DNA from 3 places in the Virgibacillus saliphilus genome. Region 3 is predicted to be linked to each of the others. Evidence: riboswitches for the same ligand, from Rfam matches in the RefSeq annotation. Region 3 holds a riboswitch; each other region holds the start of a gene.
The links. A riboswitch is a leader RNA that binds a small molecule or an ion and turns the genes downstream of it on or off. The one in region 3 is predicted to bind thiamine pyrophosphate.
Positions count from the first base shown of each region.

Region 1: another riboswitch for thiamine pyrophosphate. It lies ahead of tenA (thiaminase II); the one in region 3 lies ahead of tenI (thiazole tautomerase TenI).
Region 2: another riboswitch for thiamine pyrophosphate. It lies ahead of thiD (bifunctional hydroxymethylpyrimidine kinase/phosphomethylpyrimidine kinase); the one in region 3 lies ahead of tenI (thiazole tautomerase TenI).

Region 1 covers NZ_JAGYHC010000001.1:37,407-45,410, forward strand. The annotation lists gene KFZ56_RS00180 (deoxynucleoside kinase) at 1-533, opposite strand, end outside; gene KFZ56_RS00185 (deoxynucleoside kinase) at 560-1,207, opposite strand; tRNA gene KFZ56_RS00190 (tRNA-Arg) at 1,351-1,423, shown strand; gene KFZ56_RS00195 (dicarboxylate/amino acid:cation symporter) at 1,505-2,740, shown strand; gene tenA (thiaminase II) at 2,789-3,481, opposite strand; TPP riboswitch at 3,578-3,678, opposite strand; gene acsA (acetate--CoA ligase) at 3,868-5,583, shown strand; gene hmpA (NO-inducible flavohemoprotein) at 6,245-7,471, opposite strand; gene KFZ56_RS00215 (Rrf2 family transcriptional regulator) at 7,614-8,004, shown strand, end outside.
Region 2 covers NZ_JAGYHC010000001.1:677,149-685,152, reverse strand. The annotation lists tRNA gene KFZ56_RS03470 (tRNA-Ala) at 271-343, shown strand; gene KFZ56_RS03465 (hypothetical protein) at 998-1,180, opposite strand; gene KFZ56_RS03460 (permease) at 1,194-1,568, opposite strand; gene KFZ56_RS03455 (helix-turn-helix transcriptional regulator) at 1,588-1,788, opposite strand; gene KFZ56_RS03450 (DUF4269 domain-containing protein) at 1,998-2,519, opposite strand; gene KFZ56_RS03445 (hypothetical protein) at 3,251-3,826, opposite strand; gene KFZ56_RS03440 (phosphotransferase family protein) at 3,950-4,861, opposite strand; gene KFZ56_RS03435 (DUF420 domain-containing protein) at 5,077-5,625, opposite strand; TPP riboswitch at 5,949-6,066, shown strand; gene thiD (bifunctional hydroxymethylpyrimidine kinase/phosphomethylpyrimidine kinase) at 6,287-7,090, shown strand; gene thiM (hydroxyethylthiazole kinase) at 7,087-7,857, shown strand; gene thiE (thiamine phosphate synthase) at 7,861-8,004, shown strand, end outside.
Region 3 covers NZ_JAGYHC010000001.1:1,868,487-1,876,490, reverse strand. The annotation lists gene KFZ56_RS08975 (S8 family peptidase) at 391-1,695, shown strand; gene KFZ56_RS08970 (thiazole biosynthesis adenylyltransferase ThiF) at 1,749-2,768, opposite strand; gene KFZ56_RS08965 (thiazole synthase) at 2,768-3,532, opposite strand; gene thiS (sulfur carrier protein ThiS) at 3,534-3,737, opposite strand; gene tenI (thiazole tautomerase TenI) at 3,821-4,438, opposite strand; TPP riboswitch at 4,551-4,658, opposite strand; gene KFZ56_RS08950 (FAD-binding oxidoreductase) at 4,865-6,259, shown strand; gene KFZ56_RS08945 (ectoine synthase) at 6,581-6,967, opposite strand; gene ectB (diaminobutyrate--2-oxoglutarate transaminase) at 7,020-8,004, opposite strand, start outside.

The DNA.
Region 1 (8,004 bases), 1.8 Mb from region 3:
ATCCAATTTTCATAGCGTGTGTACATTTCCTCCCAATAGGAAATAGGTGTATTTTTCTCCATTTCGCGTCCACGTTCATGAATTCGCTCAATAATCTCATCAAATGTCCCTTCTAAATAAATGAGTAAGTCCGGGTGTGGGAAATACGGAGTCATTACCATGGCGTCAAATAGATTTTTATATGTTTCATAATCTGTTTTGGGCATGGTGCCATTTTCATAATGCATACGTGCAAAAATTCCTGTGTCTTCATAAATGGAACGATCTTGAATGAATCCACCGCCATATTCGAATATTTTCTTCTGTTCCTTAAATCGCTCTGCTAAAAAATAAATTTGTAAATGAAAGCTCCAACGTTCAAAGTCTTCATAGAATTTTTCCAAATAAGGGTTTGTATCTACCTTTTCCAAGGATGTTTTAAATTGCAATGCATGTGCCAGTGCGTTCGTCATGGTAGACTTTCCGACACCAACTGTACCTGCTACTGTTATGATGCTGTCATTTGGAATTTGGTATTTTTCTCTTAATTTCATTATGTTTATTCTCCTCTATCAATCGTTTATCGTTTCGCCTGAATAGCACGGGACTCGAGCTGCATCCGCACCTGCTCAATCACACGATTTAAATCTTCCTGATGGTGCACAAAGTCTGTCTTATCTCCGTTAATCCGTATGACCGGAATATCCGGATGCATGACCTCAAATTTATTCATGTAATCTTCATAGTCTCGTGCGAGTTGAGCCAAATAGGATGGCTTCATATTTTGCTCCACATCCCTCCCGCGTCGACGAACACGCTCGACTAGCGTATCAATGCTGCCGTGCAGGTATATCATCATATTCGGAACGGGCATGTCACTCGTCAAAATATGATAAATCTGTTCATACTTCTCAAATTTATCCGCTGGTAATGTACGTTTCGCAAAAATCATGTTTTTCGATATATGATAATCAGCAATAACTGCTTTATGCTGCTTTAGGAATTGTGTTTCAATATCCTCTAATTGCTTGAAACGATTGCATAAAAAGAACATTTCCGTTTGAAAACTCCAAGCCTTGATATCATCATAAAATTTGCCGAGAAATGGATTTTCCTCGACGATTTCTTTAAGCAAATGAAAATCAAAATGGACAGAAAGTTTTTTTGCAAGGGATGTCTTTCCAATACCAATGGGCCCTTCTATTGCAATAAATGGAACCTCTGTCATAGATACTCCTCCAATCAATAATCAATCTGGACAGATGTGTTTTATTTTATCATAGAATGAAGCGATCATCTATGAGATAAAAACTTCCACTTTTCAACAAAGCCTCATTTATGTATAATGGGTTTACTACAATTAACACATGTGGCTCCGTAGCTCAGGGGATAGAGCGTTGGTTTCCTAAACCATGCGTCGCAGGTTCGAATCCTGCCGGGGCCATTCACTTAAGTTCTACGATTTTCGATAGGATATAATTCCATTCGCTACTCCACTACAAATGACAACAAGAGAGGGAATAGTATGAGTCTTACAAAGAAAATTCTTATCGCCCTTATTTTAGGGGTGATTGTTGGTATAGGTTTTACCTTTGTATCACCAGAGGTGTTTTCCCCTGTTGATACGTATGTATTAACTCCGGTTGGACAAATATTCTTAAACCTCATCATGATGATTGTTGTGCCGATTGTGTTTGTATCTATTGTACTAGGTACAGCCGGTTTAGGTGATCCGACAAAGCTTGGGAAAATCGGGCTTAAGACGATTAGTTTTTATCTGGTTACTACAGCGGTTGCATTAATGATTGGGCTGGGAGTTGCTTATGTGCTTGAGCCTGGTACGGAGGGAACTTTTGATGTAGAAAATGCGGAATTTGAAGCGGAATCTACCCCACCGGTCATGGATACGCTGATCAATATTATTCCGGAAAACCCTTTTGAAGCACTGGCCTCCGGGGAAATGTTGCAGATTATTGCGTTTGCATTATTCATTGGGATCGCACTTGCTTATCTAGGTGAAAAAACGGCTGGAATATTTCGGTTGTTTGAACAGGCAAATGAGCTTTTGATTTGGCTGGTTCATGTTATTATGAAAACAGCACCATACGGAGCGTTTGCTCTGATTGCATCAGCGATCGGTGATGCGGGGCTGGATGCGATTGGATCCATGGCGATGTATATGGTTGCCGTGGTATTAGCCTTAGTTATACATGGAGCTGTTACGTATAGCATAGCCATTTGGGGACTTGGAAAGGCAAGTCCGATTAAATTTTATAAAGGATTTTTCCCTGCGATGTCAGTAGGCTTTAGTACCTCTAGTTCCAGTGCTGCCTTGCCTATTGCTATGCAATCAGCGCAGGAAACCTTAGGTGTGAAAAAATCGATCAGCAGCTTTGTTCAGCCATTAGGTGCAACGATTAATATGGATGGAACCGCTATTATGCAAGCTGTTGCAACGGTGTTTATTTCACAGGTTTATGCGGTACCGTTGGAATTTACGGACATTATTCTAATTATATTGACGGCAACACTTGCGAGTATTGGAACAGCAGGAGTTCCAAGTGTTGGTTTAATCATGCTAGCGATGGTCTTACAACAAATCGGATTACCGGTAGAGGGAATCGCATTAATTGTCGGCGTTGACCGCCTACTGGATATGCTTCGTACCTCTTTAAATATTACAGGAGATGCAACAGCCGCATATGTCATCTCGGAAAGTGAAAAGCGGAAAGAAGCAAACACAGCTGAATCTGCAAAATAATAAACAAAGAAGACCGCCCTTATGATTAGGGGCGGTCTTTGCTAATAATCAGGCTTTACCAACAGAATCAGTCTGCCACATTTCTAATTTTTCGGCCATTTCCCAAAACATGTATTCAAATTGACTGGTCTTGATCACGATTTCTTCTAATGCTACAAGTTCATGTTCAGGTTTGTCTTTCGTAAGTTCATTGATTACATCCATACAGTCATTTGCCAATGTGGTAAAATCATCAGAGGAATACATTTTCACCCATTCTCCATAAAATTCATGATCCAACGCTCCAGGTATTAAAGCTAAATGTTTCCCAATAAAATTATAGCTCCATGCACAAGTAAGAATAGCTGCAATCACATTTTCCACTCCGCCTCGTTGGGACATATTCAACATATAACTGGTGTATGCAGTTGTCGTAGACGCAGCTTCCGTCTCTTCCAGTTCTTTAGTTGATATGTTAAATTTGCTAGCATACTTACGATGTAAATCCATTTCTACATGCAATGTTTCATGTAATAGATTTGCAAATGTTGTCATAGTCTTCAAGTCAGGTGCTTTCGCACTACCTAAAGCAAAAAGCCGAGCATACTCGATGAGATATACATAATCTTGCTTCAAATAGTGTTTAAACTTTTCTTGATGCAGCGTACCATCCCCAATTCCTTTTACAAAAGGATGCTCCAAATAGGCATTCCATATTGGTTGGACTCGGTTCCATAATCGATCTGTAAATAAATTCTCCATTATATACACTCCTTTGATTTTTTCCCACATTAGAGGAGTGAAAAGAAAAAACCCCATCCACTAGCACAGTAGTAGAATGGGGAGCCATCATCAAACATGTATACATAGCCACTTTCCTACGCTAGTATGAACTAGATCAGGTTCGAAGGGTCAAGTATCCTCTCTCAGCAAATAAATATGCTCCCCTAGTGAAAAATGAAATAATATGAAGTTATTTATTATGAATTAAACCATAAATATAAGTATAAATCAAAAAATAAGCCTATAACTTAAACCAAATCACTTTAAAAAAGTCATAAAATGTTCTAAAATAGAAATCAGTTAGCTTAATGTTTGGATTTTTTCTAATTGTAATCGGTTGCAAAAACTTAAATTGAGGTGATTAGATGGATGTACAAAAAATCCCGGCAAGAGAAGGGAATTATAATCTACAAAACTACGAAAAAATGCGTGAAACATTTAAGTGGGATGACGTTAAAAAGAACTTCAGCTGGAATGAAACCGGCAATGTTAATATGGCATATGAAGCCATAGATCGTCATGCCAATGATCCAAATAAAAAAGATCAGGTTGCTTTATTATATTCCGCTCCGGACCGGGAAGAGCGGGTTACCTTTGAGCAACTTCGGCAAGAGAGTAATAAATTCGCTAACGTACTGAAGAAGTATAATGTGAATAAAGGTGATCGTGTCTTTTTGTTTATGCCTAGGAGTCCGGAATTCTACGCATCTTTCTTTGGTATATTGAAGACAGGGGCAATTGCCGGTCCGCTGTTTGAGGCGTTTATGGAGCAAGCTGTACGAGATCGTCTGCAAGACAGTCAGGCACGTATACTTATTACGACCCCGGATTTATTAGACAGGGTGCCACAGGAGGATTTACCTGATCTTGAAAGAATTGTCCTCGTTGGGGATCACAGTGAAACCGCTGATATGTATATTGATTATAAAAAAGAAATGAACGTGGCATCACCGGATTTTTTGATCGAGTGGGTTGACCTGGAGGATGGCATGCTGATTCACTATACATCCGGTTCGACAGGCAAGCCCAAGGGTGTATATCATGTACACAATGCGATGATTCAGCATTATGTCACTGCTGAATGGGTGTTGGATCTCAAGGATGACGATATTTATTGGTGTACCGCTGATCCGGGCTGGGTGACCGGCACAAGTTACGGGATATTTGCCCCATGGTTGAAGGGGGTTACGAATGTTGTTCGTGGCGGGCGCTTTACGCCGGATGATTGGTACGGGACCCTGGATAAATATAATGTAACCGTATGGTATACCGCACCAACAGCATTAAGGAAGCTTTTAAGTGCCGGCGAAGAGGCTGTGAAAAGACATGATTTATCACATTTGAGACATGTGCTAAGCGTTGGAGAACCACTGAATCCGGAAGTTGTGACATGGGCATTAAAAGCATTTGGTTTACGTATTCACGATACATGGTGGATGACTGAAACGGGTGCACAACTGATTGTAAATCTTCCATCAGAAGAAATTCGCCCTGGGTCAATGGGTAAACCAATTCCAGGAATCGAAGCGTCTATTGTTGATAATGAAGGTAACGAAATTCCACCAAACCAAATGGGGAATTTAGCAATTAAAAAAGGCTGGCCTGCGATGATGCGTACGGTGTGGAATCGCCCGGAGAAATTTGAAAGTTATTTTATAAATGGCTGGTACGTATCCGGAGACAGTGCCTATAAAGATGAAGATGGGTACTTCTGGTTTCAGGGCCGTTTGGATGACGTCATTAACACTTCGGGGGAGCGCGTTGGGCCATTTGAGGTAGAAAGTAAATTACTCGAACATCCAGCAGTTGCAGAGGCCGGCGTCATTGGTAAACCGGATCCAGAGCGCGGGGAAATTGTTAAAGCATTTATTACACTAAATGATGGCTACGAGAAATCGGATGAGTTGCTTGAAGAAGTTCGACAATTTGTGAAAACTGGATTGAGTGCACACGCAGCACCTCGTGAAACAGAGATCACCGATAGTATTCCAAAGACACGCAGTGGTAAAATCATGCGTCGTCTTCTGAAATCATGGGAACTTGGCTTGCCGACAGGGGATACGTCGACATTGGAGAAGTAAACATAAAACGTTGGCTCTTTATTATATGAAGAGCCAACGTATTTTGTTTGTGCAATTGGGAAGTTTTCTATAAGGATAGCAAGACCAGGCACCTTCTCAAGTACATGATATGCTGAAATTTATCCAATTGATGTGTCGGAGAGCCCATCTCAAGAACATGATAAAGCTGAATTAGACCCAACCATGTGCTATAGAGCGCGTCTCAAGAACATGATAAGGCTGAATTAGACCAATTGATGTGTCGGAGAGCCCATCTCAAGAACATGATAAAGCTGAATTAGACCAATTGATGTGTCGGAGAGCGCGTCTCAAGAACATGATAAGGCTGAATTAGACCAATTGATGTGTCGGAGAGCGCGTCTCAAGAACATGATAAAGCTGATTAGTCCAATTGATGTGTCGGAGAGCCCATCTCAAGAACATGATTAGACTGAAATAGTCCCAACCATGTACTATAGAGCCCATCTCAGGAACATGATAAGGCTGAATTAGACCTAACCATGTACTTGAGATCCTTACTCATGTACGTAACTACACCGATTCTACATCATTCATATACAATAGAATCCCGAATTTGTAGCGGTGAAGCCGCGAATTTAGAATCAAGGAATCCCGAATGGGTAGTGTCGCAGCTTCCTTAAAAAGCCCCTCCCTCCGCACACTAAGCTGCAGTAATATCTTCTGCTGGTCCGAAAATCTCAAAATGAAGATCCGTATCTCTCACACCATATTTTCGTAGAATTTGATAGGACGCGCGCATGAACCCTTTTGGTCCGCAGAAATAAAACGCAGCATCATTTGTCGGCAGCGTTTCACTCAGCCATTTATAATCAATACGGCCTTCTTTATCACAATAATCGCCTGCAGAAGGATTGCCATATACAACATGACTTGTAACTTGCTTGTTATCTTCAGTAATCTCACGTACACGATCCTTCATGGCATGGTAATTGCTCGATCTGGCGGAATGGATAAAGATGACCTCACGATTAGGCTGTTCTTTAATTACTGTCTCCAGCATACTCATCATCGGTGTTAGTCCCACACCACCACTCATTAAAACTAGTGGTCGCCTGTCCTTTTGATCAAGTATGAAGTCACCAGCTGGCGCGCTAATTGGTAAAATGCTTCCCTCATGAACGTCTCTATGCAAGAAATGGGATACGATTCCCGCCGGACTATTCCCTTGTGCCTCTTCCCGTTTTACACTGATTCGATATCTGCCTTCTCCCGGTGCGCAGGATAGGCTATATTGACGCAAGTGGGTATAAGCTTCTCCCTCAATCTCTGCTTTTATGGTAATATATTGTCCCGGTTGATAAGTAGGAACGGTTACCCCATCTGCTGCTTCTAAATAAAATGATGTAATAACATCACTCTCTGGTACCTTCTTTACCACTTTAAAATTACGGAAACCAACCCAGCCACCAGGTTTATTTTGGGTCTCTTCATACAGCTCCTTTTCAACGTTGATAAACACATCCGCTATCGCATCATAAGCTTTCCCCCAGGCATTGATGATGTCGTCCGTAGCCGCATCTCCCAGCACATCTTTGATCCCCAATAATAAGTATTTTCCAACAATTTTATATTGGTCTGGTTTGATATTCAAGCTTTTATGCTTTTGGGCAATCTGTTTAACTACTGGTAAAATTTCCTCCAAATTATCGATGTGTACTGCCGCAGCATACACCGTTTTCGAAAGTGCTTTTGGTTGTTCTCCATTTACTTGATTGGTTTGGTTGAAAATGTTCTTTAATTCAGGATGGGCTGTAAGCATCAGTTCATAAAATCGATTTGCTATTGCATCCCCATGTTCTTGCAAAACTGGTACAGTTGCTTTTACAATGTCTCTAGTTTCTTTATCTAACCTTGCAGTCGTTTCAATTGCCACAACAATGCACTCCCTTTTAAAAAATAAACATGTATTTCGTATACATGTTTATTATATAAGAAACATTGTAACTGTATCAATAGTGTAAACGGGTTTTGTGTTACAATATTGTGAAGACGATATAAGGAGAATACTAATGCAATTAAAAAAATATACCGATTACGCATTACGCGTATTAATTTTTACAGGAATGAAGCGAGATGGAGAGCTTGCGAGTATTAAAGAGATTTCCGAGGTATATAACATCTCGCAGCATCATCTCGGGAAAATTGTTTTCGAGCTAAATAAAATGGAACTTTTAGAAACGGTTAGAGGGAGAGGCGGTGGGATTCGGCTTGCGAAGCCAGCAAATGAGATTAATGTTGGTCTTGTTGTTCGGCGGCTGGAGAATGATTTTAACTTACTGGAATGTTTTGATAAAGGAACCAATCATTGTGTAATCTCCCCGGGATGTACGTTGAAGCATGCGCTGAACAAAGCATTATTTGCATTTTTTCAAGTGCTCGATCAATATACAATCAAAGATT
Region 2 (8,004 bases), 1.2 Mb from region 3:
TTACGCCCCACCACAACATAAGCTATAAGCGAAAAGGGTAACAGCAGCACGATCGAAAGCAACCCCAGTGGCTGTGGGAGAAAATGTATCGATAACACATACAATCCACTCCCGCAATCATCGAGGCAAGTGCGCCGTATTTATTTTCTCTAAGCCAATAAGCCCCATTTCTTTCAAAATTCACCACGAATTCTTCTATCAATATACTTGAAAAAGGCGTAAAAAGCATGTAAACTATATTCTGGATGATATGATAAAAAATATCCATCGGGGGCTGTAGTTCAGTAGGGAGAATATTTGTCTGGCAGACAAAAGGTCACGGGTTCGAGCCCCGTCAGCTCCATATTCTACAAAAAGCACGCTTGCTTATTTCTAATTTTTAGAATGGGTAAGCGTATTTTTAATCAAATATTTTCTTCGTACCCTTCCTTATGTACCAGCGTCCAATAACAGAAATAAATGGTTCGTCTGATTAACTAACAAACGTTGTAATTATCATACTAATTGCGATAAATAACATTCCTGTCATTGCCATGGTATACATTACTTTCTCAGAAGTCGAAAGCTACCTCTGCTTCTTAACTTTATCAATCTTTCTTATAAAGAAAACTGTTACAAAAAGAAATAATAAGTAAGCTGTATATTGTAAAATTTCTGCTAAGAGAGCCAAAATTATCTCCTCCCCTTAAATTGGGGTAACAAATGATTCTGATATACTATAGATAAGATTCGTTTGTGTTAAAAATATTTTGAATTACCATTTTAACTGTTTATCGTATTTACTCGCTTTTGGGAATTGTATTTTAAACACTTAATATTCCATCCTCCAAGGAAAACTTTCCCAGCCAATCTTCTGTCCAAGATGCTTAAAAACCTTACTTTTTTGGCAATCCAAGCATTTGCGACAAACGTATATCGACTATATTTGAACGAATCATTTTTCTCTTCTAAATCTTTTTCTTTCCAAGTCAATTCTCTCTTGTTCCCTTTATGTATTTCAGTTATCGTTTGTTATGACAACAATTATCACGATGAATAATGCAGTAAGTAACATCCAAAACAGTTTCATTCCTTTTTTGGAAACGTCCCCGTTATCTTTTCGGTTCTTGTGTAAAATTACAGCACTTCCAACAGATACTATCAATGCAATTCCCCAAATGAAATATGCAGCAGTAGACATGGAATCACCCCTTCTAGTAAATTTTAGACACGACAACCATTGAAATAAATACCGTACTAACAACCAAAAATGTTATCAACATGACCGCATGAAGGGCACTGATAACCAAGATGTTAAAATAAATAAGCGACATGAGGAGAATAAGATAAAAGATAATCGCAAAATAAGAATAAAACATCCCTTTTTGCCGAATGAATGTTGTTCGCTCATCCTGTTTTGCCATCTGCGGGGCAAGATACCCATTACAAATACAAATTACCGAAATCATTGTAGGTGGATAAATTTGCATTATTCGGAACTCCCCTGCTCCAAAAGATATTGCTATCCCAATTCCAGTAAATATAAGAAATAAGCAGCCAAGAATAAAGTAAATACGACGGTAGTTCATATTTATCCCTCCCTTATTTTCATTCATTATCCTCCAAGAAAAAAATGTCCTCAACAGCAGTATGAAATTCCCTTGCCATTTGTAATGCTAATGGAAGTGAGGGATTATATTTTCCTTTTTCAATCGAAATAATCGTTTGTCTTGATACTCCGAGAATTAAAGCCAGTTTATCTTGTGAATAGCCATTTCGTTTTCTATAATTCATAACTTTATTTTTCACCCACCGTTGCGCCTCCTTTCCTTAATCTTATAGTAAAGCAAACTTTACGTCAAGTTTGCTTTACATTTTTTCTTAAAAAGAACCGCAAATGCGGTATAGTTCAGTGTACATAATCCCTGTCTATCCTCCACAAGCACAAGATAATCGTTACGTGCAATACGGGGTAAAGACTAATAACCGGAGTAACGACTGATTGCGGCATACTGTGTTTATACTACTTCTGTTATGATTCCTTCTTTAATCCCATATTGAATAAGACCCTCGTAAGGATCACCAGGAATGCCTAAAAGTGTACAAAATGCTGGTTCAGTCTTGTATCCTTGCTTTTTAAGATTTATCACTTTTTCTTTAAGGTTGGGGCGCTTTTCTAATAACTTATGTTCAATTAACATATGTAAATATGCATTTTGTTTAAGTACAGGTTGAGATTGACCAAACAATTCAAACTCAAAATTTCTGAAGAAAAAATTTGCTTTAACGACCGGATTACCTCTTATAGTTGTCCTTTTTAACTTAAAATTGCCTTTGCTATGATATAGTATTTGTAGCCGTTCCTCAAAATAATCTAAATCCTGTACTTCCATTACGATGTCTAGGTCTGATCCTAATATATCTATACCGATGGGCAAAGTTCCGCATAGAACCGGATTGCATGAACTTAAGTCATCACAAATATTCAGTTCCCTGATAACTGCATACGCTTTTTGTTGCTTTTTATTACCCATTTGCATCCCCTCAAATAAATTACTCAACGCAGCACCTTCTTCATCTGAAAATATAATTTTAGGGCGTTATCTGTTCAAGAAAATCATTCATGCTTTTTAAACATAAACCTCCATATACGGCTTTTCCTGCTTATAATAATCTATCCTATCATGCAAAGTACCAATATGAAATTCGAACTTATAACCATTCGGATCATAAATAGACTTCTTACCCTTTCATCCCTAGGACGACCAGTTAAGATGTTCACTCTCCATTTCACTAATTTATTATATATGCTATCAAATCAGCCTTATTGATAGCAAAAGCAACATGAGTGTATACCTGACTTATATCATTACGAGAAATATTACCCATCCAAAGGCCCAAGAATTATTTTACACATACGGTCGATTCTTCACGCTTCCGGTTGATTCTCAGACCGGACGAACGATTCCCAGACGTTCCAACTGATTCCCACATTTTTAGAATACATGGAACCTCACCGTTTGTTGCGCTTGCAGCTGAACATAGCTGTTTATCTATAACCCATGATGCCCAAGCAAATAATTTTATAATTTCCTATGCGATTAAAGAAAAGGTTAGCTGGACATTATACTTGAATCCAGCTAACCTTTGTTTCCCCACAATACTTTTCAGGAAGGTTTCTTAGGAGATTGATATATAGTGTTTTTCTGAAGATTATTGCGTAAGATGAAATACTTGGGGTTAAAATATACAGTTAACAACATACTTTTCTTTAATGCTTGAGCTGCACTTTTCTGAATAAATTCGTATGCCTATCCAATTGCGATTGAACATGTTTAAAATGACTTCTCGCTTCAACTATAAAATGATCAAGTTTCTCCTCTATACGAGCCTGACTTAATGCAAATGAATTTTGATTTTCTTCAAAACGAATTTGCCTCTCTTCCATACGAGCTTGATTAATAGCAAGGTGCTCTTGGCTTTTTTCTACTTGACCAAGTCTCTTTCCAAATCTATTTAAATTTTCTTCAAATCGATCTTGCCTTTCTCCAAACGCATTTAAACTTTCCTCAAACCGATCTTGCCTTTCTCCAAACGCATTTAAGCTTTCCTCAAATCGATCTTGCCTTTCTCCAAACGCATTTAAACTTTCCTCAAACCGATCTTGCCTTTCTCCAAAGACATTTAAGCTTTCCTCAAATCGGTCCAGCCTTTCTCCAAAGGCATTCACTTTCTCTTCCACTCGATCCAGTCGCTTCCCAAAAGCATTTAAGTTATCTTCAAACCGAGCTTGTCCTTGTTGGATTATTTCCAAATGTTCTAAAATAATATTAAGCTTTTCCTCCACCTTCATCCCTCCCTTCTTTTCCTAATAGTATACCATCATCTATACAAAAATACATCGAAAGATTCTCTCGCTCACTTAAGCATTAGGATCAGAGGGACGAGCCGCTTAAATAAAACTATAAAACTATCTCCCCTGCATCAGATGCACGATATACCTGTCCAACCGCTCCTCCATCATGTGATCCGTTAACCCTGTTATACCAAAATCCTTCCATCCCAGGTATACGCTTGGGCGCTTTCCAGAAAGCATATCCATGGCGGAAATAAGATCCCAATGGAGGGCATGTTTATACGTTTTTCCGGCAAATTGCTTATATGCTTCTAAGAATCCAGCAGCAGTTTCTACATCATATAACATCGCCAGATTTACTCTGCAGTGTCCGACATCAATTCCTGCTGGACCCAAGCAGGCGTTTACCCAATCCACAATGCCACTGACTTTCTCATCACGCCACATAACGTTTGCAGGATGAAAATCTCGATGAATAAAGTTATTTTTCATATTAGGGCGAGGCCCCTTTGCTATAGCTATTGCTTTTTCCCATACATCTGGAACGCTGGACCATTCCGGAATTTCTGTCTCCGAAATAGCATTATAAGGAAAGTAAGTCCATGGAAAATTACTTGCTTCAGCAGTATGAATATTGGCAAGTGCCTCTGCCAGACCAGCCAGCCATTCATCCCTATCCCTTGGCTTTAGATTAACGTTCCCCTCAAGCTTTGACATTACAACTACCGGGATCCCACATATCTCCCCCTTCTCATCATAGGCGATGATCTCAGGCGTAGGGAAACCAACTTTAGATGCCATTTGCAAACTTGCCGCTTCATGCATAGCAAGATCAGGCTCTTTGTCCAACCATTCTTGATCATTAAATTGCCGCACCACTACTTCCACAGGATTTTCATCAACATGAAGCGTTATACGATGTAATATAGAGGAAGTGCTACCTTTTAATGGTTCCACGGATTGTACAGACGCGTTTATATGTACTTGTTGTTTAACCCAATCCAGCAAAGATTTTGGGACCCCCATTTTATCTCCCCCTTTTATCCTTTTATCCTTCAAATACACGTTAAAACCCATTATAGAATACAAACGAGCGCCATTATCAATGGTTTAATCAATCGTTTGATCAATCATAGGCAAAGCACGAGACGATTCTTAGTCATGACACTACCCATAATTGCCGGAAGAACTTTTAAAACGTGCCAGTATGTCATTGGCATATAATGATATTACCAAAAAGCTTAATAGTATGGCGAAATCATGAAGTAGACCAACACGCCAGTAAAGCTGACATACAGCCATAGTGGCATTGTCCAACGTGCAATTTTCCGGTGTTTTTCTACTTTCATATTCAAACCTCTTCCAAGTGTGATTAGCGCAAGCGGCACAATCAATGCAGCCAGAACAATGTGTGTAATTAGTATAAAATAATAAATGTACATCATAGGACCGTCTCCGCCGAAGCTTGTAGACTCAGCCATAGAATGATACGTCAAATAGAAGATGAAGAATAAAAAGGTTGTTACGAATGCAGCAATAATAAATCTGCGGTGCACTTTGATGTTTTTCTTTTTAATCATGATTAAAGCAATCAACAAAAAGATAAAGGTGAAGCTATTCAAAATAGCATTTAACATGGGCAATACGGTTAACTCCATGCCAGCTATTGTTGCGTCTGGGTTTGTTGGCAAGAAATACGTTCCCAAAATAACGCCTACAATCAATATAGATAAAATCCAAATCAGCGGATTATAATTGCGCTGTCTAGTATAGTTAATGTCATTAGGCATCTGTTTTTTCACTCCAATATAAAATTCCTTTCCATAAGCATATGAAAATTAACCGCAAACAACAAGTCAAAAGTAATATTCACTCCTATAAAAACGAGAAATGTCATACTTTTGACAGAAAACAGGCTATCCAATTAGGTCTTTTCTTTTGACCAAAAAGTGATAACAGGAAAGTTTCCTAGCATTCTGTATGTATTTTTCATCTGCTTTATTATCCGGAAAAGGGAATGATATGGATTTGAATATAGGTACACTTTCCACTTATTCAATTTCCATGACAAGTGCGAGCCTATTTGTTAAACTAAAGGTAAATAATCAATAAAAGTAACTACTAGGGGTGCCCAATAATACGTGGGCTGAGAGGAAAGCGCATTGAGGCTTTCTGACTCTTACGGACCTGATCTGGATCATACCAGCGGAGGGAAGTAGTTTGACGAAATGTCTTATCTATTTTCAAATTCGAAGCCAGGTCCCCCATGGGATTTGGCTTTTTTTAGTTCTCTCTGGGAAGAAGTCATGGATGAATCGAACGTATCTATTAACAACCATGGCTGTTTTCATTTAATAGCGGTCAATGACTGCACAATGAAAAATAATGATATATAACCCGGAAAACTACTATTCTTTCGTCCTTCCGAATCCATCAGAGGAGGTTTTATAAATGAAACACGTTTCAACGGCTCTTACCATTGCTGGAACCGACCCAAGTGGTGGAGCTGGCATTCAAGCAGACTTAAAAACGTTTCAAGAATTAAAAAGCTATGGCATGTCCGTCATTACATCTGTCGTTGCCCAAAACACCACAGGCGTTCAAAATGTTCACCACCTACCCATCGACATGATCAAACAGCAGCTGGATTCCGTGATTTCCGATATTCCGGTTCACGCATGTAAAACAGGGATGATTGCAAATAGGGACATGATGGAAGTCATTGCAGGATATGTTTCAGAATTGGATGCATCTTATGTCATGGATCCAGTTATGGTTGCAACAAGTGGAGATTCCTTAATTGATCAGGATTCACGTCTTTTTTTACGTGAAAATCTTTTGCCACTGACAACCCTAGTAACACCAAATATTCCGGAGGCTGAATTTATTACCGGCAATACAATTGAGACAACCGATGACATGAAACAAGCTGCTGAAACGATCGTAAAGAATTTCGGTGCTGGAGCAGCTCTTATTAAAGGTGGACATATGTCGGGGAGTGCAGTGGATTTTTTATACGACGGGATGGACATAAAAACCTTCTCAGCTGATCGCATGAATACCAACAATACGCATGGAACTGGATGTACGTATTCCGCTGCGATTACAGCCTTTTTAGGTCAAGGCATAGCGCTTCAGGATGCTATTTCACAGGCAAAACGTTTTATAACAGCAGCAATTAAGCATTCCTTTTCTCTTGGTTCCGGAAATGGTCCTACGAATCATTGGGCAGACCGTGAAGAGGTGATACTATGAATCCAAACATTATTCAGGAAGTACGGGGAAATAGTCCATTGATTCACCATCTAACCAATCAGGTTGTCATGAATTTTACAGCAAACGGGCTTTTATCCTTTGGCGGGGCACCAGTTATGGCAAAAGCAGAGGAAGAGGCTGCGGCCATGGCTTCCGCTAGTGACGGCGTTCTTCTTAATATTGGCACACTGACATCCGTTGAACTTCCAGCAATGCTCCTAGCAGGAAAAGCTGCAAATGAAAAAGGAATTCCGGTAGTACTCGACCCGGTAGGAATAGCAGCCACCTCCTTTCGTACATCTGCTGTGAGGAAAATCTTGGAGGAAGTCAAACCAACCGTAATCAAAGGAAACGCAGGGGAAATGGCACAACTCGTACAAATTCCTTGGGAAACAAGAGGCGTGGAATCGGTTGGGAAAGGAGACACGGAGGAAATCGCTATGAAAGTTGCAGAAGCCTATGAAACAGCCGCTGTTATAACCGGAGAAACAGATATGATCTGCGTAGGAAAAAATGTGATCAAAAATGAAACCGGTGATCCACTTTTGGAAAAAATCACCGGAGCTGGGTGCTTATTGGGATCCATTTTAACTGCCTGCTTAACAACGAAGGCACAAATCGAGGAACAGGTTTTAACAGCCGTTTATTTTTATGGGGTAGCGGCTGCGTATGCCGCTGCTCATGAAAGTACGAAAGGGCCTGGAACCTTTTTACCTCAGTTCATCGATGCTCTTTCCCTGGAACCCAGTGTACTGGAGAGGAGATAGCCAATGGCATTACAAATAAACACGAGCTTACGTAAATATTTTATCATGGGCAGTCAAAATTGTGATCGGGATCCTGCAGAAATACTGGAAACCGCTGCATTAGCTGGAATAACAGCCTTTCAATTTCGGGAAAAAGGAAAAGGATCA
Region 3 (8,004 bases):
TGTATTCTACTTCCCCTATTTTAAATAGTTATTACCATATTCATGCAAGAATAATTCCTTCTGTAAATTTCAGGAAGTTGAACGAAACATACTGACAAAGCAAACCGATAGTGATGTGCCTCTTCTCCTTCAGACTTTTGTATCAAAATAATATATATATTCATAAAAGTTAGTTATTTAGATGGATTGTCCACTCTCTATTACCCTGCTATGCTTTTATTAAAGGACAAGCCCCTATTAGATCAAATTAGATAGGATACTCACTCTCTTTACCAAGAAAAAACATAGTTTAAATTATAAAACTAGTAGAGGGGGTGATCTCACGTTGTTCTAGTGCCACTGTTGCCAATGCTAGTAGGTTTTAAAACTAAAATCCTGAGGAGGCAAAAAATGAGTAACAGAAAAAGAATATGGTATGAAGAAGCTGGTCGAAAACTAGATCCAGGTTTAGTGGAACAATTACGTGTTAAAAGAAAACAAGATCCTTACGCAATCAGCAATACTGATGATATACCTGTCATTGTTTACGTTAACAAGAATTCGGACAAAGCTATAAGAGACGATCTCCTGAATACCTGTCAAAAAGATAGTCGCAGTAAATTAGACAAAGACTTACGATTCCACGGAACCGTTGGCGGGAAGTTAACGCCGCAAATGATCAAACAGATTAAGGATCATGAGGCAGTTGATCGGATATTCTATGACCGTGAAGTAACATGCTTTCTGGACATTGCAAGCAGACAAATCGGAGCTGTTGATGTACAAGAGCATCATGACTTTACCGGAAACGGTGTAACTGTTGCTGTCATTGATACTGGAATCTATCCCCATGCAGATTTAACGGAACCCGATAATAGAATTATTGCTTTTAAAGATTTTATTAACGATCAGAACGATCCTTACGATGATAATGGACACGGGACACACTGCGCGGGCGACGCAGCAGGAAATGCTAGTAAGTCAGATGGCTTATATATTGCTCCAGCATCTGAAGCTTCCGTTATTGGTGTGAAGGTTTTGGATAAGGATGGCGCGGGAAAACTATCAACCATCATTGAAGGAATTACGTGGTGTATGGAACACAAAGAAGAATATAATATTCAAATAATTTCTCTATCTCTGGGTGCTCAAGCATATGAATCGTATAGGGATGACCCGCTAGCACAGGTTGTACAAGAAGCATGGCATAACGGCATCGTCGTTTGTGCAGCGGCTGGTAACAATGGCCCGGAGCAGAAAACCATTAGTACACCTGCTATTAATCCGTTTATTATTACTGTTGGATCTACGTCTGACCAGAATACGGGTACGCGATCAGACGATCATATTGCAGATTATTCAAGCCGTGGTCCAACGATCGATTCATTGATTAAGCCGGATATCTATTCACCAGGGACAGACATCATTTCTCTGTTAGCACCAGAATCTGAGCTGGAACAACAGTTACCTGAACAAATCGTCGATGAACATTACCTGCAATTATCCGGTACGTCGATGGCCACACCCATATGTGCAGGCGTCATTGCACAAATGTTAGAAGCCAATCCAACCCTTAGCCCCAATGATGTAAAAAGTATCCTCCAGACAACGTCTCAACCAATGCTTAATGATATATGGGGATATATCGAGGCGCGAACAGCTGTAGAGATGGCGCTAGATTATGTCAACGACCACCAACAGCGTGTAGCTGAGTAAGACGATCAGAATGTTTGTTGTATAAATACTGCCCCACAGTTTATTCTGTGGGGTTAACCAAAGTAACGATGATAAAGTGTTTTAGCTTCTGTGATATCTTTCGTCCCATGAACGAGTGTACGACCATCTTGGAACATAACGAACCGCTGCTTATCCATGGTAAAAGAAAGAAGAAAATCATTTTGTTCCACTTTACCTCCCATTGTAGAAAGCATCTTGGCGATCCCCTGTAGATCACGATCTTCACGCTTTGATGGGCGAATCTGAACCGTATCCCTTCCGCATAAAACCGCCGTCTTGGTTTGATTTTCAAAAGTAAGAAAGGGATACGTTGCATTTGCACCACAAGAAGAGCAAGCTGCTTTTTTCATACTGGAAACATTCATCTTGGAATGATGATTTTTCCAAAGATCAAACGAAACTAACTTCCCACTAAGTGCCTCCCAATCTTCCGTAAGTATTTTTAAAGCTTCTGCTGTTTGATAGGCAACTACCATACTAGCAGCTGGACTAATAATTCCAGCAGTATCACACGTTAGCCCACCGATCGGTACATCCTCCATTAAACAGTGCAGACAGGGAGTTTTACCAGGAATAATTGTAAAGCTAATACCATAACTTGCAACACAGGATCCATAAATCCAAGGTATTGTATATTTTTGTGCTATATCATTTATTTGCATGCGAATATCAAAATTATCTGTAGCGTCTAGAATCAAATCAACGTTTTCTGCTAGTTTTTCAAATACTTGAGGCGTCACATCCAGAATATGGCTCTCGATTTCTACTTCTGAATTAATTTGCTGTAATCGCTCCTTAGCGGCAATGGCCTTTGGTACCCGATTTGCCGCATCCACCTCCACATAAAGCTGCTGCCGTTGCAAATTGCTCCATTCCACATAATCGCGATCCACGATTGTTATTTTCCCGACTCCTGCACGAACAAGGGATTCGCCACTTCCTGTTCCAAGTGCTCCAGCACCGATTAATAATACATGTTTTCTCTTTAGTTTTTGTTGACCCTGCTCACCAATTGGGGTGAACAGGGTCTGTCTGGAATAACGATCATTCATCAGACACTCATTCCTTCCATTGGACTACTTGCCGTTGCGGTTCGCTTTTTCGGGATTCTTCCTGCTTCATAAGCCAAACGTCCAGCTTCAATAGCGAGCTTCATCGCTTTTGCCATTTTGACCGGATCACTTGCCGCTGACACAGCAGTATTTAAAAGAACTGCATCCGCTCCAAGTTCCATTGCAAATGCAGCATCCGCAGGCGAACCGATTCCAGCGTCAACGATAACTGGAACTTTTGATTGTTCTATAATCAAGCTTAAGTTGAGTGGATTAATAATCCCTTGTCCGGATCCAATCGGAGAAGCACCTGGCATAATCGCATGTGCACCAAGCTCTTCCAGCTTTTTAGCAAGTACCACATCATCGGAAGTATATGGCAATACGGTGAATCCTTCTTTTAGTAATTCTTCCGTTGCTTTTAGCGTTTCCACAGGATCAGGAAGAAGGGTCTTATCGCAACCAATAACTTCTACCTTAATCATATCACATAAGCCAGATGCCTGAGCTAGTTTCGCATGACGAACAGCTTCTTCAGCCGTTTTTGCTCCAGCCGTGTTTGGCAGTAGCGTAACTTTCTCCACATCAATCTTTTCAAGGAAATTCGGCTGACTTGGCTCATAGATATTCATACGGCGAACAGTGAAGGTTAAGATTTCCGGCTTTGACACTTCCACTGCTTGCTTCTGGACATCAATATTTGGATATTTTCCTGTACCTAACAATAATCTGGAGTTAAATTGTTTTTTGTTGATGGTTAACATGTTAACCGCCTCCTACAAATTGGATTAATTCTATTTTGTCTCCATCAGCTATTTCTGTAGTAGTATGCTCATTCTTTTCCAAAATTCGGTCATTATGTTCTACAATAACAACAGGGTTACTTATCTTATAATGTTCGATTACTTCTTTAATTGTGGTAACTGCTGTTGGTATCGTTACAATCTCCCCATTTAATTGTAATGTCATGTTCTCACCTCCTTTGAGCTATTTCGAATCATAAGCGATGGAATCTTCCTTCACCTCCTCGAGCAATGCTGACATCATAATGGTTATTCATCATACACTCCCTTTTCCATATTTATTCTATATTCTTTAACCGCTTCTACAGGATCGTTTGCTAATAATACACCTGACAAAACCGCGATTCCCTCTACACCTGCTGCTAGTACCTGCTTTGTATTTTCCGGCATAATACCACCGATTGCTATGACTGGTAAATGAACTGTTTCTGTTATCCTCTGTAAATGATCAAGTCCTCTCGGAGGTATTCCTGGCTTCGATGAGGTAGCAAAGATATGACCATAAAGGAGGAAATTTGCACCCTTTGTCTCTGCCTCCATGGCTTCTTCTATAGAATGGACGGAACAACCTATTTGTAAAGTAGGAAAAGATTCTTTTACCAATGAAAGATCAGCACTTTGGTGTGTAAGTTGCACTCCGTTTGTCTTCATCATATATGCTATATCGATACGATCATTTATCATTATTTTTTTAACTGGAATTCCCTCTTCAGCTAATGCTTGCACGACAGCTACAAGTTTACTGGCAGACCATGTCTTTTCTCGTACATGGATGACATCCACATATTTATGAATCTGTCCTGCAATCGTAACAAACGTTTTCATTGATTGCCGGCCAGTAGAAATAACATGTAATTGTTTTGGCATGACAAAGGCACAACCCATCTAATAGATTCTTATATACATATAAAAAAGACCACTTTTCATCATGCAGCGCATAAAGAAAGTGGCCCTCTAGAATACATAAGTTAGCTTTGTAGTCATCGGCAGATTACTTCCCTACGCTGGCATCAACCAGATCAGGTTCAAAGGGTCTCAAAGTGAAACTTTAATCTCAGCCTTAACAAAGGCACCCCTAGTAGTTCATATCATTTTATTTTATTTTAACACGCATGAATATTTTGTCAATAATGGAATGTTTTTTATTATCTAATATCGCTTATACAGCAGTAGAAATGAATAATCCTTCCCTATGTATTTAAGCTATAGATTTTCTACTTCACATCATTTATACTAGACTATAAAATCAGAAATTTCTTTAACATACCTATTTAAAAAGGGAGAGAAATAACCATGGAAACAGCAATAACGAATGTAATACATGGATTAGAGAAATGGTTGCGAAAAGATCAAGTTACCATGAACGAGACTGTTCTGGAAGAACACAGCACAGATGAATCTTATCATACACCAAGTTCTCCAGCTGTAGTGGTATTTCCTGAAAATGCTGAAGAAGTGAGCGAAATTGTTCGTCTAGCTGATAAATATGAGATCGCGGTTGTTCCTTATGGCTTGGGAACAAGCTTAGAAGGTCATATTATCCCTTACGAACATGGCATAACCATTGATTTTTCGTTAATGAACAGCATACTGGAGATTCGGGAAAAAGATTTTCTAGTAAAAGTACAACCAGGTGTGACACGTTCCCAATTAAATAAAGAACTGAAAAAATACGGGTTATTTTTTCCAGTAGATCCAGGGGCAGATGCAACACTTGGCGGTATGGCTGCTACGAATGCCAGTGGAACAATGTCTGTCCGCTATGGCATCATGCGTGACCAAGTCCGAGATTTAGAAGTTGTACTTGTAGACGGAAAAACGATACACACTGGCAATTTAGCGGAAAAGTCATCATCCGGTTATCATCTGAATGGCATTTTTGTAGGGTCTGAAGGTACACTAGGTTGTTTTACAGAATTAACGCTAAAGGTATACGGTATACCAGAACATCAAATAGCTGCAAGAGCATCATTTAACATGGTGGATGATGCAGTCGAAGCTGTCACAGCTATATTACAAGCCGGAGTGCCAATTGCCAGAATGGAGCTTTTAGATGAGCCATCTATGGTGCAAGCGAATCAATATAGTGAAACAGGCTACAAAGAAGTACCAACATTGTTTTTAGAATTTCACGGAAATGAAGCAGGTCTAACACAGGATGTTTCATTTGCGGAAGATATCCTCAACGACTTCGGCTGTTTAGAAGTAACATTTGAAGCAGAAACTGCAGCACGGAATAAGCTTTGGGAAGCAAGACATCATGTACTCTACGCTTACACTCATGGCTACCCGGGAAGAAAATTAATGATAACGGACGTTTGTCTCCCTATTTCTGAATTAGCAGGAGCTATTCAAGATGCAAGGAAAACCCTAAGGGCATTAAGCCTTCAAGGCGGCATCGTCGGGCATGTAGGTGATGGGAACTATCATATTTTTTTAATGATTGATCTCAATAACCCCGAAGAAGTTCAAAATGCGAATCAATTAAATGAACACATCGTTGAATACGCGCTTAACCGTGGAGGTACTTGCACCGGCGAACACGGCGTTGGAATTGGAAAACAAAAATATCAGAAACAAGAACATGGTGAAGCGCTTCATCTGATGGAGAAAATAAAGTCGACGCTTGATCCGCGTGATTTATTTAACCCGAATAAGATTGTGAAGCAGAATGTTTCAGCAGAATGAGGGTAGTAGTGGTGCTTTTTTTCCGGAAGATGAGTAGCTCCCGTATAGGTATGGTTCTCTCCCGATCGACCCTCTACCGTTATGGAGACGCGTTCTCCCAGTTTACCATAGCTCTATCTCGAACAGAAAATTTGCCGTTCCTAGTCGTAAAAGCACCTTCCCTATCAGAGAAAGTGCTTTTACTTAGAGTGTATAATGAGGAAGGAGACCCTCTATGATTCTGAAGCTCAAGCTGAAGTGTGCGCCTCCCATTAATATTCTCTCTTCTTCTTACCAAAAATTAAGAAGAAACTAAACCGCGACTGATTCCTTCTCTAAACCCTATTCGGTCAATAACGGATAATATCCTTCTTCATTATGTGTTTCTCTTCCTACAAGTGGCGGGTTGAAGACACAAACCATGCGCATCTGCGTTCTGGCGCGTAGTCGATGCTTGTCATTTTCATTGAGGATATACATCGTTCCTGCTTTAAGTTGGTATACATCACCGGTTTCGACTTTTTCAATTTCACCTTCGCCTTCAATGCAGTACACTGCTTCGATATGATTTTTGTACCAGAAGAAATTATCTGTTCCCGCTTTAATAATGGTATCATTCATGCTGAAGCCTACTCCGTCTTTTTTCAACAGAAAGCGGCGACTCGTCCAGTTTTCTTCAGATGTTTCATCTTCCGTTCCAACAATCTCTTCCAGTGATTTTACGATCATTTCGATTTCTCCTTTTCCATTATAAAATATCTATTCATTGGTATATTGTCGCTTAAGCAAGAACATGCTTGATACTATCATCAAGAATACCGAGTCCTTTCTCAAGCCCTTCTTGCTCAATCGTTAGTGGTGGCAAGAATTTAACAACCTCATCATTCGGCCCGGAAGTTTCCACAATCAAACCGCGCTTAAACGCTTCTCCGCAAATGTCACTTGCAAGACCTTCTACGTCGATTGCTATACCTTGCATTAATCCTCTTCCACGAGCTTCGGCCTTAAGTTCGGGATATTTTTTCACCCAATGGTTGACCATATCTGCCAAGATGCTGGCTTTCTCTTGTATCGCATGACTTAATTCATCTGTCTCCCAATGAGTCAAGGCTTCTGTTGCTGCAAGAAATGCCAAATTATTTCCACGGAATGTTCCGTTATGCTCACCGGGTTCCCATTGATCATACTCTGGTTTAATTAATGTAATGGCCATGGGCAGTCCAATTCCGCCAATTGATTTGGAAAGACAGACAATATCTGGATTAATTTCGGCAGGCTCAAAACTAAAGAATGTACCAGTTCGTCCGCAACCTGCTTGAACATCATCAATAATTAATAAAATATCCCAACGTTTGCAAATACGTTCGATTTTTTTCATCCATTCCATCCTAGCCGCATTCATGCCACCTTCTCCTTGAACTGTTTCCAGAATAATGGCTGCCGGCAGGGCAACACCACTTCCGCTGTCCTCTAGAAATCTTTCCAAATAAGCAATTGAATTCTGATCTTCCACATAATCATCGAATGGCATGGATACCGTATGATGAAGCGGGATGCCCGCACCATGACGTTTAAATGAATTAGCTGTCACCGAGAGCGATCCAATTGTCATTCCATGAAAAGCATTTGTGAAACTAATCACCGTATCTCTATCGGTTACTTTTCTGGCTATTTTCAACGCACTTTCTACGGTATTTGTACCCGTTGGGCCGGGAAACATAATCTTATAATCGAGATTACGTGGTGTAAGTATTACTTCTTTGAAG